2 regions of the Bacillus sp. MT94 genome follow, and region 2 is predicted to be linked to the other one. Evidence: riboswitches for the same ligand, from Rfam matches in the RefSeq annotation. Region 2 holds a riboswitch; the other holds the start of a gene.
The links. Region 2 has a riboswitch for cyclic di-AMP ahead of AC1Q51_RS15050 (hypothetical protein). Riboswitches for the same ligand answer to the same signal wherever they lie in the genome.
Positions count from the first base shown of each region.

Region 1: it holds a riboswitch for cyclic di-AMP, as region 2 does, so the genes downstream of both, AC1Q51_RS00640 (APC family permease) here and AC1Q51_RS15050 (hypothetical protein) in region 2, are expected to answer to the same signal.

Region 1 is NZ_JBXAEZ010000001.1:126,574-138,812, forward strand. Features, by position in the region: gene AC1Q51_RS00585 (class I SAM-dependent methyltransferase) at 1-651, shown strand, start outside; partial or broken gene AC1Q51_RS00590 (hypothetical protein) at 769-1,064, shown strand; gene AC1Q51_RS00595 (GNAT family N-acetyltransferase) at 1,157-1,687, opposite strand; gene AC1Q51_RS00600 (response regulator transcription factor) at 1,830-2,528, shown strand; gene AC1Q51_RS00605 (sensor histidine kinase) at 2,494-3,594, shown strand; gene AC1Q51_RS00610 (M23 family metallopeptidase) at 3,666-4,526, shown strand; gene AC1Q51_RS00615 (Nramp family divalent metal transporter) at 4,586-5,881, opposite strand; gene trhO (oxygen-dependent tRNA uridine(34) hydroxylase TrhO) at 6,360-7,319, shown strand; gene AC1Q51_RS00625 (hypothetical protein) at 7,509-8,984, opposite strand; gene panE (2-dehydropantoate 2-reductase) at 9,160-10,104, shown strand; gene AC1Q51_RS00635 (hypothetical protein) at 10,169-10,297, opposite strand; cyclic di-AMP (ydaO/yuaA leader) riboswitch at 10,438-10,584, shown strand; gene AC1Q51_RS00640 (APC family permease) at 10,729-12,239, shown strand, end outside.
Region 2 is NZ_JBXAEZ010000003.1:647,494-655,354, reverse strand. Features, by position in the region: gene AC1Q51_RS15095 (ABC transporter ATP-binding protein) at 1-371, shown strand, start outside; gene AC1Q51_RS15090 (ABC transporter permease) at 371-1,123, shown strand; gene AC1Q51_RS15085 (ABC transporter substrate-binding protein) at 1,120-2,121, shown strand; gene tenI (thiazole tautomerase TenI) at 2,132-2,752, shown strand; gene thiO (glycine oxidase ThiO) at 2,745-3,854, shown strand; gene thiS (sulfur carrier protein ThiS) at 3,870-4,073, shown strand; gene thiG (thiazole synthase) at 4,076-4,846, shown strand; gene thiF (thiazole biosynthesis adenylyltransferase ThiF) at 4,839-5,858, shown strand; gene thiD (bifunctional hydroxymethylpyrimidine kinase/phosphomethylpyrimidine kinase) at 5,874-6,686, shown strand; cyclic di-AMP (ydaO/yuaA leader) riboswitch at 6,772-6,919, shown strand; gene AC1Q51_RS15050 (hypothetical protein) at 7,013-7,399, shown strand; gene AC1Q51_RS15045 (hypothetical protein) at 7,413-7,646, shown strand; gene AC1Q51_RS15040 (hypothetical protein) at 7,650-7,772, shown strand.

The sequences.
Region 1 (12,239 bases), on a different contig from region 2:
CAGAACGAAGGGCGTTCTTGGGACGTCATTAAAGGAGATGCAATCAACTTAAGCAGCTCGTTTGAACAAGAATCGGTTGATACGATTGTATATTCTTCTATCCTTCATGAGCTGTTCTCTTATATCGAGTATGAAGGTAAGAAATTCAATCATGAAGTTATTAAAAAGGGGCTGCAGAGTGCCTATAAGGTGTTAAAGCGAGGAGGTCGTATTATCATTCGTGATGGCATCATGACCGAAGATAAAAAGTTAATGCGGTTGATTCGTTTTAAAGATGCAGATGGAATGAAGTTCTTAGAGCAGTATGCCCATGAATTTAAGGGGCGTACAATCCAGTATGAAGTAATTGCAGAAAATACAGTCAAAATGCCTGTTAACGATGCAATGGAGTTCTTATATACATATACTTGGGGCGAGGACTCCTTCGTTCATGAAGTGCAGGAGCAGTTTGGAATCTTTACGCCAAACGATTATAAGGATTTTGTAAAGAGTATCTTTGGAGATAAAGTAAACATCGTTCAAGCTATGAACTATTTGCAGGATGGATATACAAACCATCTTAGCGAGAAAATCGAGTTTACAGATGAGTCTGGGAATGCGGTTGCGCTACCAGATAGTACTTTCTTTATGGTTTTAGAAAAGAGGCAATGATGTTGAAAACCTTTAAAAATATAATTTTAAAAAACTTAATTTAATAATCTTCAGTTAAAGAGCGTGTTTTTAGAGTAATGAAAAATTCCTAATTTCTTAATTTTATACTGAGAAACATATCCAAATAAGGTATTGGTAATTAAAACCGGGAACATTAGAACAACATCGCTAGCTGAAATTTATCGAAACTCCCCTGTGTTTCAAAACCTTCGTAATCCAGATAAGGATAAGGGGAAGTGTGGTATTTTTGAGTTTCGGTATGTTTGTGGGGAATTTCGTTCTAGAGCATATGCGATGACGGGGGATTAAATGGAAAGTGAGCCTTTTGCGTACATATTCCAAAAGCATTGCGAAAACAGAAAAAGAACATAAAAAGGGGCATGAGTAAAAGTTTACTCATAGCCCTTTTTTAATGTTTTATAATGTATAGTACTTAGCATCCTTCATTAAAAATTCACTACCTATATCTAGTGTACTAAAACAAGTTTTTTACACATGAATTCTATTAAACCGATTTTAATAAAGCGTAAAAATTCGTATCATATGGGACATCATCTTGATACATATAATTTTTTAGAACGCCTTCTTTTTCAAAGCCTAATTTTAATAGTACTTTATTGGAAGCTTCATTTTCAAGAAATACAATTGCTCCAATCCGCTTTAAATGAATCGTATGGAAACCGTATGATATAACCTCAGAAACAGCTTCAGTCGCATATCCTTTTCCCCAGTGTTCAGGCAAAAAGGCATAACTTATATTGGCTCGTTTATGCTCAGAAGACCAATCGTGAAAACCAATGGTACCAATGAGTTCTTTCGTGTCTTTTAATTCGATTCCCCATTTTATACCGCTTCTTGCATTGTAACTCAACTTAAAATTATGAATGATTTGCTTCACTTGATCAATATCTTGTAACGGTTTTTGGCCATAATAGCGCAGTACATTAGTATTAGAAAAGCATTGTAGTATACGCGGTGCATCTTCTTCGGTAAGTTCTCTTAAAATGAGTCGGTCTGTTTTCAATATAGGAAACATGCTTTCACTCCATTTCTTTTGAAACTAGAATGTGTTGTTATTATATAATCTAGTCTGAAAATAAAGATTATTCAAGAGGGGAGTATAGTTTTAATTTATGATAAAATTGATTGTGGAATATATTTCAAAAAGAGGTTTGTATATGGAGAAAAATTCAATTTTAATTGTAGATGATGATCAAGATATTGTTCAATTTATAAAAGTGAATCTAATGCAAGAAGGTTTTAAAGTTTTTAGTGCTCATAACGGAGAAGAGGCTTTAGAAATAATAAATAATAACAGTATTCAACTTGCTATTTTGGATATTATGATGCCACAAATGGATGGGATAGAATTGTGTAGAAGGATTAGAGAGAAACATAGTTTACCAATTATGTTTTTAAGCGCGAAATCATCGGATGTCGATAAGGTAATTGGATTTAGTACTGGGGCAGATGATTATATTGTGAAGCCGTTCAGTACAATTGAATTTATCGCAAGAGTGAAAGCTCAATTAAGAAGGTATACATATTTCAACCAAAATGCTGTCCAAGTAATGGAAAAGAAAATAAATATTAGAGGTTTAGAAATAGATGAAGCGTCGAGAACTGTAATGTTATATGGAGAAACAATGAATCTTACGAAAACTGAATATGATATTTTACACTTAATGGCAGCTGCAAGGAATCGTGTGTTCACAATTGAAGAAATATATGAGAGCGTTTGGAACGAAAGAGCCTATGAAAATAATAATACAGTAATGGTTCATATTGCAAGATTGAGAAATAAAATTGAAGAGAATCCAAAAGAACCGAAGTTTATTCAAAATGTTTGGGGAGTCGGATATAAATTTGAAGATTAAATCATTACAAGGTATTAGAGCTAAGTTTTTTATCGCATTCATATGTAGCATCTTGTTAGCAACTGTAAGTATAATAGTGTTTCAAATTTTGGTTGGAAATATATATAGTCAGGTTAATGTTTTAGAGGAAAAATATTCATTTTTATATTTTATAGTTTTTTTGATTTTTACTACAACATACTTTGCATTAATGACAAAAACACTGATGAAAAGGTTGTCTCAAATTAACAAGAACGTGAAGGAAATAAGTGACGGTAATTTTGAAATACATATACCTATTTTGAAAAATGACGAGATTGGTGAACTAGCAGCAAATGTTAATAGAATGGCGAAAAGCTTAAAAGAGTCTATTGAAAATGAAAAAAAATCACAGGAAATGAAAAATGAAATGATTAGTAATATTTCTCATGACTTACGAACGCCAGTAACATCTTTAATCGGTTATGCGGACCTGTTAGGAAATAAACTCCATTCGAATGGAGAAGAATGTGAACAGTATGTAAGTATATTAAAGCGAAAAAGTTATGAATTAAAAAATCAAGTAGATGATTTATTAGAATACTGTCAAATAAATTATAGAGAGATTGAATTACATAAAGATGAAGTAGATATGAAAGCATTAATTGAACAAATCATGATTGACTTTGTACCACAATTAGATGATGCCAATATGAGCTTTTATATTAAAAGTGATGAAGTGCTACATGTAGAAGTTGATGTGACACTTATAGTGAGACTATTTGAAAATGTAATAGGTAATAGTATTATGTACGGGAGAGATGGAAAGGGAATTGCAATTGAAATTTTCAATAAAACAATGAATGTTGAAGTAGAAATTAAAAATTTTGGACAATGCATTCCGAAAGAGGACCTTCCTTACATTTTTGAGAAGTTTTATCGTAGTGAAAAATCACGTAGTTCTCATACGGGCGGGAAAGGAATAGGACTTGCAATTTCAAAAAGTATAGCCGATCTCCATCAAGGGGATATCACTGTACGTAGTAACGATAAAGAAACAGTTTTTACTGTGAAATTACCGCAGTATAAAAAAGTAAGAAAGTCGTAAGTATTTCTTTTATATGTCGTAATTTTTACTTTGTATCATTGAGAAGAAGGATATGAGAGTAGGGATGCGACATGTGGAAGAAATTTTTATTAGTAATTATAGTTTCTTTTTTAATTATAAGTTGGATCTTAGTTTATGTAGCTAATGGTGTTACATCAGTTTTTGTTTGGTGGAGTATTCAGGCTTTTAGTTTTATTTCAGTTTTCCTCTTGATAGGATCAGTAATAATATTTTTTTGGAAAGGCATTTTTAGAAAGCGGATAGATAGAACGCTATTTTTAATCATTCTGTTTTCTATCATTGGAGCTTGGCCTGTCGGTTGGTTTGCTAATATAGGTAGAATTGCTTATCCAGCAGATATACAATCTATGAGTCCTAAAACAGTAGTTCGTTTTCCTTTGAATGAACGGGTATTAATAGGTTGGGGTGGTGATCGGTTAGAAACGAACTATCACGTTATAAAACCAAATGAAAGGTGGGCATATGATATTCTCATTCCACCTGCTGAAGTGAAAAGTAGTAAGTTAGAGGATTACGGAATATATGGAGCGAAAGTAATGGCACCAGCTTCTGGGACGGTGGTATCAATTAATAATAATGAACAAGATTTAGTTCCGGGATCGGATAATTTTCAGTCAATGGCTGGGAATCATATTTATTTACGACTAGATGAAACAGGCACATTTTTAATTCTTGCCCATTTAAAGAAAGGGTCAATTAAAGTGAAAGAAGGACAACGTGTAAGAGAGGGAGAAGTTCTTGCTCAAGTCGGTAACTCAGGAAGTTCAAGTGAGCCGCATTTACATATTCATCATCAAAGGCAAGATCCGTCCAAGGTAAGTATGTTTTTTGCGGAAGGATTGCCACTTTACTTTCGAACTGAAAATGGTGTCATGATGCCGGAAAGAGGGACATACATAAGTGGTAACTAGAAGAAAATCATTTCATCCAAAAAGGGTATTCCAAATTAAAATTGGAATACCCTTTTTCATTATCCTACAAATGTTTGATACAGTAAGAAGATATTTAAAATGATAACGAGTGCTGCAATTATCCAAGCGATAAATGTTGTTATACGGTGGTTAACGAGTGCACCCATAATCTTTTTGTTACTTGTAAACATAATAAGTGGTACTAGCGCAAATGCAATACCGAATGATAAGACGACTTGGCTCATGACTAGAGCGTAAGTTGGATTTACACCTAAAGCGATAATAACTAATGGTGGAATCATTGTAATAAATCGGCGTAAGTATAACGGAATATGCATGCGAATGAAACCTTGCATAATAATATCACCCGACATTGTACCGACAGAAGAGCTAGATAGTCCTGCTGATAAAAGTCCAATTCCAAATAATGCAGCTGATACAGGACCTACTAAATTGGTAAATTGAGTGTAAGCAACATCTAAATCTTCAACGTGCAAGCCGTTTTTAAAAAATAGTGCAGCAGCAACAATTAACATACTTGCATTAATTGCTCCAGCAATAACCATTGCAATAATAATATCGATAAATTCGAAACGAAAAATCTTTTTCTTTTGTTCGTCAGTTGTTCCGACCACGCGGCGTTGTGTTAATGCAGAATGCAAGTATATTGCATGCGGCATAACTGTTGCACCTAAAATTCCTGCTGCAAGTAATATACTGTCTACACCTTGGAATTTTGGAATAAATAGTCCTGAAAGAAGGGGACTTAATTCTGGTTTTGCATAAAAAACTTGAATCCCAAAAGCGATTACTACAATGAAAATCATTCCTGTAATAATAGCTTCTAGTGGACGAAATCCTCTACGTTGAAACTCAAGAATAATAAATGATCCGGCTGCAGTAATTAAAGCGGCAGGTAGCATCGGGATTCCAAATAGTAAGTAAAGCCCCAAAGCAGCTCCAATAAATTCCGCTAAATCTGTAGCCATAATAACTAGTTCACCTTGTATCCATAAGCCGATAGACACAGGCTTTGGAAAGTTTTCACGAGCTATTTCGGGTAAATTGTTTCCTGTAGCAATTCCTAATTTAGCTGATAAAGTTTGGATTAATACAGCCATTAAGTTAGAAGCAAGTATTACCCATAATAGTAAATATCCATATTGTGAACCAGCTGCGATATTTGTAGCAAAGTTGCCAGGATCAATATAAGCAACGGACGCGATAAAAGCGGGTCCTAAAAATGGTAACAGTCTTTTCCAGCCTTTTGTTTCTCCACTTAAAGCTAAGTGAGCTGATTGTACAGTTGTACTTTCAGAAGGGAGATGTTTATCTTTTGTTATATCTTTATTCATAGTAGTTTTCCCCTTTAAAATGTTAACTTGATGAAATTATTGTATTTATTCTTACTCATTATTTCAATACATTTAAATATGTTATGTGATAATTTCATTTGAACACGAAAGTTTCCTTAATGCAAATTATATGCCTTTATGCAATGGATGGTGTGATAATGTAAAATGAATTGGGAGTTTATGGTGTGATGACATGGGGAAACATAGTGAATTAAAGGGCTGTTTTTGAAATTTATGTGAACATAAAGCTGATAATACAGCATATTAATTGATGGAATTGCAATTGTATGATATATAATATATTGGGATTACAACATAACCATAGTGTTATGATGTGTAATCTTGTTTTTTATTTTTGTTAACTGATAGAAAATAGTATAAAGAAAAGAAAATGGGATTCATTTTCTTATTATATATGTTTTGATATGAACGTTAACTTATACATGATTTTAAAAATTAGATAGGTGGTAGAAATACATTGGCAACTACAAAACCATACAGAGTATTACTATATTACATGTACACAACAATTGAAAACCCAGAAGAATTTGCTGCAGAGCATTTAGCATTTTGTAATTCACTTGAATTAAAAGGAAGAATTCTTGTAGCAAAAGAAGGTATTAACGGAACTTGTTCTGGAACTGTAGAGCAAACAGAGAAATACATGGAAGCAATGAATAATGATCCACGTTTTGATGGTATCGTATTTAAAATAGATGAAGAAGAAGGGCATGCATTCAAGAAAATGCACGTACGTCCTCGTCCAGAATTAGTTACACTTCGTCTAGAAGATGACATTAACCCACACGAAATAACTGGGAAGTATTTAGAGCCAAAAGATTTTTATGAGGCAATGAAACAAGAAGATACAGTTATCATTGATGCACGAAATGATTATGAGTTTGATTTAGGACACTTCAAAGGCGCGATTAAACCTGATATCGAATCATTCCGTGAATTACCAGATTGGATTAGAGAAAACAAAGAAACACTTGAAGGTAAAAAGATTTTAACATACTGTACAGGTGGAATTCGTTGTGAGAAATTCTCTGGTTGGTTAGTTCGTGAAGGTTATGAAGATGTAAGTCAGCTTCACGGCGGAATTGTAACGTACGGAAAAGATCCAGAAGTACAAGGTGAGCTTTGGGATGGGCAATGTTACGTGTTTGATGAACGTATCGCTGTTCCAGTAAACCAAAAAGAACATGTTATCGTTGGTAAAGATCACTTTACAGGTGAACCATGTGAGCGCTATGTAAACTGTTCAAATCCAGAATGTAATAAGAAAATTTTATGTTCTGAAGAAAACGAAGCGAAATATTTACGTGCATGTTCTCATGAATGTCGTGTAAGTCCACGTAACCGCTATGTAATACAACATGAATTAACTGAAGAACAAGTAGCTGCTGCATTAGAGAAAATCGAAGCAGGGAAGTAAGCTGAATTCGTATAATAAAAAGGTACTCCAAGTTTTATTTTGGAGTACCCTTTTTTTATTATCCAGTCCTGTCATTTGTCGTTTTTTGTCGGTAAGTCGATATATTTAAAAAATCGCTGATATATCTTAAAAATCGCTGATAAAAATTTCACTTACTGTAGCACACCAAGAATTTGAAAATAACCTTCTTTAGTTTTTATCCTCTTTTTCTTTTACAGCAGACAGTACCGTTTGTTTTACCCAAGCTTTTCTTTGTTTATGCTGTAGACCCCATTGGTATAAACTTTGGGCTCCTAAAATAAGTGAAATGACAATGCCGCTAATCGCAATTAATAGAGCGAAAAACTCAAGAGGTGACGATATTTTGTTTGAATCGGTGTTTCTTAAAAGGTCGATCATAGTAAACCCTAACATTTGGCCCACTACAGAGTAGAGCGTTAAAATTAATAATAAAAGGCTATCTTTTTTAGAGGCGACATTTTCTTGATATTTAAACAAACTATCAAGATTTTGTTTCGCATTCGAGTATAGAACCTCAATATTAAAAAGTTTTCTTAAGCGAAAGAAAATATCTTCACTTTGTGATTGGGATACTAATTCTAAAGAAAAATAATTAGCAGTGAACGAATTGATCGAATAAATTAATTTCTCTATTTCATTAGTATCTTGTTCAATGTTTAGCTCAGCATAGGCGTTTGCCATTTTTAATAAAACAATTTTATGAAATAGGTTTAATAATAAAGCGTAATAAAATTCTCCGAACATTTGACTAGCAAGTTTAGAGATTTCGCGTTCTCCATCATTTGTTACACATGTAAAAATATGTTCTTCCATTATGAAATAACGATTTGGAGCCCATCTCTGGTAAGCGTGTTTTTTTAAATAGTCATGAATGTAAGGAAGGTTATTTGCACTCACATAGGGCTTACCATCACTTGTTAATCCGGAAAGACTAGAAGTACGATAAACATCTACTTCATTAAGTTCCATACCTTCTTTTAGTGACAATAAAGTTTGAACGTACATTCTTTGGTCTTCAAAGAAAGGGAAGGTTTGAAAGTATGAACTTCTTAATCTCTTCTTTTCAAAGAAATCAGTTACACCATGAAATAAATAACCAAAAATGAATTTTTCAACTTGGGAATACTTCTTTCCGTTACATTCAATACAAATAGTCTCATTTGTATCATTTTTAGTTTCAAGTACACGGAAGCGAGCAGCGAATTCGATTGCTTCAGATAAAGTCATGTTTGGAGCAGTGTTTACTTCTGTTCGAATTGTTAAGAAGCCAAGTTCATAAGGACAAAGTGTTACATCAATAGAGTGTATCTTGAATGGAATTGAAATAAGGTTTGTTGTTAAATGTCCAGTTAAGTTAAGGTCCTTTGAATAACGTTGCAAGCCCTTTTGATGCTCTGAATGAGGAAAGAGAATTTTATTTGTAAATGAAAGATAGTATGCTTCCATATTTTGATGTGAAACTTTAAACTCCCCATAATATGTATTTTCATCATCGAGATGATCGAGCCGAAAAGGACAAAAATCGTTTTTTTGTAAGAAAGGGAACATATTTTGTTCATATCCAGCTTTAAACGAAAACGGGAATATAAATTGGAATATAGCTGTTGCTACACCTTTTTCCTCAATTGATTGTATTGCCTCCATCTACATTGTGTCCTTTCCATATATGCTATAGAAACAACATGCCCAAATTTATTTGAAAATAACCACTCTTTTATACTCAATTGAGAGTGAAAATTCAGCTTATTTATCAGGGAACATGTATAATGTTATGTATACTAAAAGTTATAAAATTGTATTTTGAAAAGGGGGATGCTGTATGCGGATTTTAGTATTAGGCGCTGGTGGAGTCGGAGGATTTTTTGGTGGCAGATTAGTCGAGAAGGGAGAAGATGTCACGTTTCTTGTTCGTAGTAAACGGAAAAAACAATTAGAGGAAAGAGGACTTGTAATCCGAAGTGTTAACGGGGATTTTTCCTTCCGACCGAAATTAATAACGAAAGAAGAGCGAACTTCTCCATTTGATGTCATTTTATTTTCAACAAAAGCGTATCACTTAAACGAGGCAATTCAAGATTTGAAGCCGTTTGTTGGCGAAAATACTGTAATCATTCCATTGTTAAATGGTATCGCTCATTTATCGCTATTACAAAAAGAATTCGGCGAAGAAAAAGTAATTGGCGGTTTATGCTTTATCGAGACGACGTTAAACAATCAAGGAGAAATTGTACAAACTAGCGCTGCCAACAGACTTGTGTTTGGAGAAATTAAGTCTCAAAATTCAGAGAGAGTAAAGCATATTTCTAAAGCATTTTCAGGTACGAAATCTAGTTTTGTTTTAAGTGAAAATATTACGCAAGATATGTGGCATAAATATTTATTTATTACTGTAATGTCAGGTGTGACAACGTTAATGCGTGCACCAATTGGACCAATCCGTGAAAGTGAAGGCGGCCGTGATTTTATCCGTAATGTGTTTGAGGAATCTGTACAAATCATGAGAGTATTAGGAGCTCCAGTAAAGGCTAATATTGCCCAGGAACATATGAAAACGATTGATAAAATTTCGTATGATATGAAGTCATCAATGCAACGTGATATGGAAAAGGGGTCGTTTATTGAAGGGAAGCACTTGCAAGGATATTTACTGGATGTAGCAGAGAAATTTTCTATAGCGGCACCATTATTAGAATCTATATATCAAAATTTAAAGGTGTATGAAGAGATGACCTTTAACAAATCTGTAATAGAATTAGATGTATGAAAAAATAAAAAAGATAGCAATATATAAGTGTATTGCTATCTTTTTTATTTTTTTGTATGACAAATTATTTATTTCTTTTCGTTCTATCTGTCAAATTTATTTCCTGTTCACGTTTACCATATAACTGATTAATTTCATTTGCTACTGCATCTAAATATGAATCGGAAAAAATAGGCTTCTTTTCTTTAGACATATGGGTCTCCTTTGCGGATTTTTTAGTATTCATTATGTATATTTCTCAGTGGATTATGCACAATCATTTTAATTTTTTTCTTATTAAAAATTTTTGTTTACTTTTTGAAAATAAAGGAGTATTATAATCCACAGTTTCAATTTTCTAAATCGCTGAAACCGCATGGTACGGGGGACCCGTTTTTACGGATTAGTACATAATCCGATGGGGTGAATCCTTAAAAAAGGTAGGGCTACTCATAGGCCCGAATCCGACAGCTAACCTCGTAAGCGTTATATTGAGAAGGAAGGTGGAGCTTGTGCGACAAAAAAAATAATGTCTACAAGTCTATTTCGCTATGGCTTGTAGACATTTTTTGTTTTCTGAGTAAATAGTTTACTGGCTGCAACAAGCAGAAAAGTTCGTACAAAATTATTGGAGAGTGGACAGCATTGGTTTCATCTATTAAAAGATTTTTAATTGGAAGACCGTTAAAATCAACAGAGCTTGGAGAACAAAAGCTTAATAAAACGAAAGCTTTAGCTATTTTATCTTCTGACGCATTGTCATCAGTTGCTTACGGTCCAGAGCAAATTTTAATTGCTTTAGCAGGTGTTGGAGCGATCGCTTATTGGTATTCCATTCCGATCGCTGTTGGGGTATTAGTATTATTGACAGCCCTTATTTTATCTTATCGTCAAATTATTTTTGCTTATCCGCATGGCGGGGGAGCGTATGTTGTATCAAAAGAAAATTTAGGGATGAATCCAGGCTTAATTGCTGGAGGGTCTTTATTAGTTGACTATATTTTAACTGTTGCGGTAAGTGTGTCCGCTGGTACAGATGCAATTACGTCTGCGTTTCCTAGCTTACATGCACACAACGTAATTATTGCGGTTATATTTGTTATATTAATTACGATATTAAATTTAAGGGGAGTAACGGAGTCAGCTTCCGTTTTAGCATATCCTGTTTATTTATTCGTTTTAGCACTATTTATATTAATTGGTGTGGGCATATATAATATTTTAACTGGTCATGTTTCACCCACTTTACATGCGCCGATTGGTACACCAGTTGCAGGGATTAGTTTATTTTTATTACTAAGAGCATTTGCATCAGGTAGTTCTGCTTTAACAGGTGTTGAAGCAATTTCAAATGCAATTCCGAACTTTAAAGATCCTGCGCCAAACAATGCTGCAAAAACATTGCTTGCAATGGGTGCATTACTTGCTGTGTTATTTTCAGGAATTGTATTTTTAGCTTATTATTACGGAGTGACTCCGAGTAAAGAAGTAACAGTTGTTTCTCAAATTGCTGAACAAACATTTGGACGTAATTTCATGTACTATTTCATACAAGGTACAACAGCTTTAATATTAATTCTTGCTGCTAATACAGGTTATTCTGCATTTCCTTTATTAGCGGTTAACCTTGCAAAAGATAAATTCATACCGAGAATGTTTACGATTAGAGGAGACCGTCTAGGTTACTCAAACGGTATTATAATACTTGGAGTTGCTTCGATTATTTTAATTGTAGCTTTCCAAGGACAAACAGAACATTTAATTCCGTTATATGCAGTAGGTGTATTTATTCCATTTACACTTTCTCAAACAGGGATGGTATTAAAGTGGCTTCGCGAAAAACCTGAAGGATGGGCTTTAAAATTAACGGTTAATTTAATAGGTGCAGTTATTAGTTTTATCGTAATGAGCATGTTCTTTTTAACTAAATTTGCACAAGTTTGGTCGATTCTTATTTTCTTACCTGCTATTATCTTCTTGTTTCATCGAATTAAGAAGCATTATGATGCAGTGGGTGATCAATTAAGTTTAAAAACTTGTGAACCTCTTATTCCAATTGAGGGGAATGTAATTGTCGTTCCTGTAGCAGGTATGACGCATGTAGTAGAAAATTCATTGAACTATGCGAAATCTCTTTCTGCAGATCAAGTTATCGC
Region 2 (7,861 bases):
CGAAAGATTTATCTGGTGGTATGAGGCAACGCGTATCTTTTATCCGAACTTTGTTAACGGGCGGGGAGATATTGTTATTAGATGAACCGTTTAGCGCGTTAGATGCTTTAACGAAGGCCTCTTTGCAAGAATGGCTGTTTGAACAATGGCAAGAGTGGGAAAAAACAATTTTATTCATTACTCATGATGTTGAAGAAGCGTTATTTCTTTCGAACCGAGTTTTAGTAGTGGAACAGCAGCCGATAACGACTTTGACTGAGCGGATTGTACCACTTGATCATAACAGAACACGAAAAGATTTATATAAACCGGAAGTATTAGCGCTGAAAGATGAGCTTCTTAGTATGTTACAAAGGCAGGTACTTGTGTGATGAACCGATTGAAAGAATTAGTTCCTGCTATTACACTTTCTAGTATTTTACTAGCTGTGTGGGAAATAGGAGCAAGAATTGTAGATGAGATGTACATTTTACCGTCACCGTCTGCGATTGTAATGAAGATATGGAAACTAAAAGACATATTATTTACGGTTCATTTACCTGCAACGTTATACGTCGTTTTAATAGGTGTTGTTATTTCTATCGTATTAGGTGTAGGGCTAGCGATGTTAATGAATGCGAGTACATGGATGGAAAGAGCATTTTATCCATTATTAGTTGCTTCACAAACGATTCCGATTACTGCGCTTGCTCCGCTATTTGTTTTATGGTTTGGATACACAATTTGGAGTAAGGTTGTTGTCACAGTTTTAATTACGTTTTTCCCGATTGCGGTCAATACGTATGATGGACTGCGTAGTACAAAAAAAGAATGGGAGGAGCTCTTAGTTACATATGGAGCAACGAAAAGAGATATTTTTCTTAAATTAAAGTTGCCGTCTGCTCTTCCTTATTTTTTCTCAGCTTTAAAAATTGCAGTTCCGCTTAGTGTTATCGGAGCAGCAATTGGAGAATGGCTCGGTGCACAAGCTGGACTTGGATATTTCAGTAAGAGAATGATGACGCAGTTAGATGGAGCTGGCGTATTTGCACCCATTGTATTGTTATCATTATTAGCTATTTTCTTCGTCGTACTTATTTCCATATTAGAAAAGAAATTCATTAGTTGGAGGAAGCATTCATGAAATTTTTAAAGCGCATCTTTGTGTTTACATTATTAATTGCAATGATTACAGGATGTTCGAGTAATTCAGCATCAGAAAAAAGTAAAAAAGAGAAAGAAATAACAGTCATGTTAGATTGGTATCCAAATGCGGTACATAGCTTTATTTATGCAGCAATTGAAAAAGGATACTTTAAAGAAGAAGGTGTAAAGGTAAATATTAAATTCCCTTCTAATCCGACTGATCCATTAACATTGGCAGCAGCAGGGAAGGTGACAGTTGGCTTGTATTATCAGCCAGATGTTGTTATGGCAAGAGCAAATGAGCAAATTCCAGTGAAATCAATTGGGGCTGTCGTACGTTCACCATTAAATCATGTCGTATCGCTGAAATCAGCGGGTATTCAATCACCGAAAGATTTAGAAGGAAAAACAGTAGGATATTCTGGAACACCTTTAAGTGGGATGTATTTAAAAACGATGGTAAAAGAAGCTGGTGGTAATCCTGATACAGTGAAAGTAGTTGATGTTGGATTTGATTTAGTACCAGCCTTAATTACGAAAAAAGTGGATGCGGTAACAGGGGCATACATTAATCATGAAGTACCGGTTATGCGTCATGAAGGCCATGAACCAGCTTACTTTAATCCAGCTGATTACGGAGTACCGAACTATCATGAACTTGTGTTTGTAACAGGTGATAAAACGTTGAAAAAAGATAAAGAAGCGTTGCAAGCTTTCTTACGTGGTACGAAAAAAGGCTATGATTTCATGAAGAAAAACCCAGATGAAGCATTGAATATTTTATTAAATCATCAAGAAAAAGAAAACTTCCCACTTGTGCCAGAAGTTGAAAAGGAAAGTATGAAAATTTTATTAGAGAAGATGGAAACGAAAGATGAGCCATTTTTATCAGATTCAAAAGAATCTTGGGAGAAACAAAATAAATGGCTGAAGGACAAAGGAATGACGAAAGAAACCGTTCCAGCCGATGAACTATTCGAAAATATTTTAAAGTAGGCGAATGAATATGAAAAATGAGCTCCACGTAATCTCAAATGGCCATATGCCATTCGAAGAGTTAGTGAATGTAGCGATGCAAATTGAGAGTGAGATTGATTATTTGCATATTCGTGAGCGTGAGAAGAGTACGAAGGAGTTATATGAAGGTGTGGAAAGTCTTTTAATGGAAGGCTTTCCGGCTTCTAAAATTGTCATAAATGATCGAATTGATATTGCAATTTTATTAAATATTCCTCGTGTTCAACTAGGGTATCGAAGCACAGATGTAAAGTCAGTGAAAGAAAAGTTTTCGTATTTGCATGTCGGTTATTCTGTGCATTCGCTAGATGAAGCGATAGTAGCATTTAAAAATGGAGCAGATTCACTCGTTTATGGTCATGTATTTCCGACAGATTGTAAAAAAGGTGTGCCAGCGAGAGGGCTTGAAGAAATTTCTGACATTGCAAGGTGTTTATCTATACCGATTACAGCAATTGGAGGAATTACTCCAGAAAACGCAGTGGATGTCCTTACTAACGGTGTAAGCGGTATAGCAGTTATGTCCGGAATTGTAAGTAGTAGTGACCCGTATAGCAAAGCGAAATCTTATAAGGAATCAATAAGAAAGTGGGCGGAAAAACATGTGTGAGAAGTATGATGTAGCGATTATTGGTGGTGGTGTAATTGGTAGTTCAGTTGCACATTTTCTAGCAGAAAGAGGACATAAAGTAGCGATTGTAGAGAAGCAAAGAATTGCATCGGAAGCTTCAAAAGCAGCTGCTGGTCTACTTGGTGTTCAGGCAGAATGGGATGCGTATGATCCGCTATTTGAACTTGCTAGAGAAAGCCGAGCTATATTTCCACAACTTGCAGCAGTTTTACGTGAAAAGACGGGTATTGATATTGGATATGAAGAAAAAGGAATTTATCGTATTGCTCAAAATGAAGATGAGAAGGAAAGAATTCTTCACATTATGGATTGGCAGCAAAAAACAGGTGAAGATTCCTATTTTCTAACGGGAGACCATGTGCGGGAAAAAGAGCCGTATCTATCCGAATCTATTATAGGAGCAGTATATTATCCGAAAGACGGTCATGTTATTGCACCAGAGCTTACGAAAGCATTCGCACATTCTGCGGCAATGTCAGGTGCTGATATATATGAACAGACAGAAGTGTTTGATATTCGTATTGAAAATAATAAAGTGACCGGAATTTTTACGAGCGAAGGTATTGTCACATGTGAGAAAGTCGTTATTGCAGGAGGTTCATGGAGCACGAAGTTACTCAGTTATTTTCACCGCGATTGGGGTACATATCCAGTTAAAGGAGAAGTGGTTGCGGTAAGAAGTAGAAAACAACTTTTAAAAGCACCTATTTTTCAAGAAAGATTTTACATTGCTCCAAAGCGCGGTGGACGTTACGTAATTGGGGCAACAATGAAGCCACATACGTTCAATAAAACTGTGCAGCCAGAAAGTATAACTTCTATATTGGAGCGTGCTTATACAATATTGCCAGCTTTAAAAGAAGCAGAATGGGAAAGCGCATGGGCAGGATTAAGACCACAATCGAATCATGAAGCTCCTTATATGGGAGAGCATGAAGAAATAAAAGGTTTATATGCTTGCACGGGCCATTATCGGAACGGTATTTTATTAAGTCCTATTTCTGGCCAATATATGGCTGATTTAATAGAAGGAGAGCAAGAGAATCATTTGCTAGATTCATTGCTTTCTAGAAGAGTTTAGAGAGGGGATGGAAGTTTGAGATTAAAAATTAATGGTAACCAAATTGAAGTGCCAGCGAGTGTAAAAACAGTAGCTGAGTTACTTACACATTTAGAGTTAGATAACAGAATTGTTGTAGTAGAGCGTAATAAAGATATTTTACAAAAAGATGATCATACAGATACATCTGTTTTTGATGGAGATCAAATTGAGATTGTAACTTTCGTAGGAGGCGGTTGATTATGTTGAACATTGGACCATTTTCATTTCATTCTAGACTTTTATTAGGTACAGGTAAATTCCCTGATTTTGACGTACAGCAAAAGGCAATTGACGTTTCTGAAGCTGAAATTTTAACATTTGCAGTACGTCGTATGGATATCTTTGATGCAAAGCAACCTAATTTATTAGAGAAACTTGATGTGAAAAAATATACGTTATTACCAAATACAGCAGGGGCAAAAAATGCTGAAGAGGCTGTTCGCATTGCAAAATTAGCAAAAGCGTCTGGGCTTTGTGACATGATAAAGGTAGAAGTTATTGGTGATGATAGAACGTTATTACCGGATCCGGTAGAAACGTTAAAGGCATCTGAAATGTTACTGGAAGAAGGATTTATCGTACTTCCGTACACATCTGATGATGTTGTATTAGCACGTAAATTACAAGAGCTTGGCGTGCATGCGATTATGCCAGGAGCATCTCCAATCGGATCAGGACTTGGTATTGTAAATCCATTAAATTTGGGCTTCATTATTGAACAAGCGACAGTACCAGTTATCGTTGATGCTGGTATTGGTAGCCCAGCTGATGCGGCATTTGCAATGGAATTAGGAGCAGATGGCGTGTTATTAAATACAGCTGTATCAGGAGCAAAAGATCCTATTAAAATGGCGCAGGCAATGAAACTAAGTATTGAAGCAGGCCGTTTAGGATTTGAAGCAGGTCGTATTGCACGTAAGCGCTGTGCAACTGCAAGTAGTCCTTTAGAAGGAATGAGCGTAGTTGAATAATCGATATTCTCGCCAAGAACTATTTTCTCCAATTGGAGCAGAAGGGCAGCAAAAGATAAGAGAAAAGCATGTACTTATTATCGGTGCAGGTGCATTAGGTAGTGCAAATGCAGAGATGTTTGTAAGAGCGGGTGTTGGCAAGATAACAATTGTTGACCGTGATTATGTAGATTGGAGTAATTTACAAAGACAACAATTGTATGCAGAGAGCGACGTAAAGAATAATCTCCCAAAAGCTATAGCGGCTAAAAAACGTTTAGAAGAGATTAATAGCGATGTAACAATAAAAGCTCTCGTTCAAGATGTAACAGCTGAAGAGCTAGAAGAACTTGTTACAAACGTTGATGTAATTATTGATGCGACTGATAATTTCGAAACACGCTTTATTGTGAATGATATAGCACAAAAATATTCTATTCCATGGATTTACGGTGCATGTGTAGGTAGTTACGGTCTTTCTTACACAATCATTCCTAGTAAAACACCATGTTTATCATGTTTATTGCAGTCGATTCCGCTTGGCGGGGCAACATGTGATACAGCGGGTATTATATCACCTGCTGTATCTCTTGTCGTTTCTCATCAAGTAACAGAAGCTCTTAAACTGTTAGTAGAAGATTACGAATCACTTCGAGATGGGCTTGTATCGTTTGATATGTGGAAGAATGAGTATTCATGTATGAATGTGCAAAAGCTTCGCCAGCATAATTGTTCTTCATGCGGAGAGAATGCATTATATCCGTATTTAAATAAAGAGAACACATCAAAAACAGCAGTTTTATGCGGGCGAAATACAGTTCAAATTAGACCACCTCATAAAGAGGAAATGAATTTTGAACAATATAAAGAGTTGCTGGAAGGTCGCGTGAATGATTTAAATGTAAATCCATATTTACTATCATTTTCTGTTGAAGACAAGAGGTTAGTCGCCTTTAAAGATGGCCGTGTGCTCGTACATGGAACGAAAGATATAAGCGAAGCAAAAACGATTTATCATCGCTATTTTGGATAGAAAAGGATGAGTGGGATGAAAGTGAATAAAGCTTTAACAATTGCAGGGTCTGATAGCGGCGGCGGTGCTGGAATTCAGGCAGATTTAAAAACATTCCAAGAGCTTGGTGTATACGGAATGACGGCTATGACGGCAATTACTGCTCAAAACACGCTTGGCGTTCAAGGGGTATATCCTGTTCCGTTAGAAGGTATTACAGAACAGCTGAATTCAATTGGTACGGATTTAACACCAGATGCAGTGAAACTAGGAATGTTATTTAGTAGTGAAATAATTCAAATTGTTGCAGAACAAATTAAAAAATTTGGCTGGAATAATATTGTGCTAGATCCCGTTATGATTGCAAAAGGCGGTGCATCATTATTACAGCAAGAAGCAGTTCAAGCATTAAAAGAATATTTATTACCAGTAGCAACTGTTATAACACCGAATGTCCCAGAAGCAGAAGTGTTAACTGGGATGGAGATTCATAATGTTGAAGATAGTAAGGAAGCTGCAAAAGTATTGCACGAATTAGGTGCTAAATATGTGCTTATGAAGGGCGGACATGCAGAATATCAAGGTAATGAAGTAATTGATTTCCTCTTTGATGGAGAAAAATTTATTGAGTTTAGAAGCGAGCGAATTCCTTCAAAGCAAACGCACGGAAGTGGGTGTACATTTGCTTCAGCGGTTACAGCAGGACTTGCGAAAGGATACTCAATTGAAGATGCTGTTCAAGAAGCAAAACGATTTATTAGTATAGCAATTGAAGAGCCATTGAATATTGGTAGTGGTCATGGACCGACGAATCATTTTGCGTATAAAGTGAATAGAACGCGTGTATAGATAAGTGAAAAGCCAGTTTTATAACTGGCTTTTTTTCTGTTTACTTTTTCAAAATACAGGAGTAATATATCAGCCAGAATATATTTTTTTGTAAACGCTGAGTCCAATTATATGGAGCGGAGGAACCAATTTGTGCAGTGTCACTAGGGGTGAATCTTTCAAATTTGAAAGTAGGGCTACTCTCAAAGCCCGAATCCGACAGCTAACTTCGTAAGCGTCTTGAGAGAGGACGGTGCCATGATGGATACATCACTTCATCGATCTGATTAGTATAGGGGAATATCAATCTATGTTTGATTTCTTTTATACTAAGGAGGATGAGGTACATGGAACTAACACTTATTTGTGTTGGAGAAGAAAGTAAGGTAAATAGTTTAAGAGATCTAGTTGCATTTCAACATGAGTTAGTTATTTTTACAGCAAATGAAGAGGTAGCGGCTGAAGTTAGGAATTGTGGGTTTGATTGGACTTATAGTTGTAGTAAGGAGCAGGATTTTACTAGTATTTGTGAGTGTATTAAGAAGGTCATTTTACTAGGGGATGAGCTTCCAATCGTTAGTTTCTTCACAGAACACATTCGTTTTTTTTTTCAAGCACCTATTACTGTTGTTACAAGGAATAAACGATATCCAGCGAGGCTCTATGAAACAATTGGAGCTAAGTTTGTCGTGTTTACAAATTGTGATAATATTTCTTTTTTATTTTTTGAATAGGGCGGGGGAAGAAATGATGAAGGTACTATTACTTGGAGATATAGCAAATCGTTGGGCAGTATCGGTAGAGCGAGTTCAAGAATTGGTTCAGATTGATCCTCTTTTTCCCGGGCCATATATTATATTACCGTCAAAAGATGCTTTGTATTTAGAGATGGATATTACCGAGTATGAGCAGCTACATGCAGAATTGACACAAGTTTATATTCGTGGGAGAAATTTACGTGCATTTTTAAGAGGAGAATAAAGGTTGAATAAAAAAGAGCGAATGCTGAGTGCAACAGGCTATGCACTTCATGTCATTCGCTCTTTTTATTTCATATTTAAAAGGTCATTTTTAAGAAAAGAAAAGAGAAATAAAGAAAATAGATGAAATAATAGTAATAATCTTCAATGTAAGCGTTTAAATGAATGTAAATATTATTATTTTCAGCAATTTACCCCTTTACAAGTGAAATATAG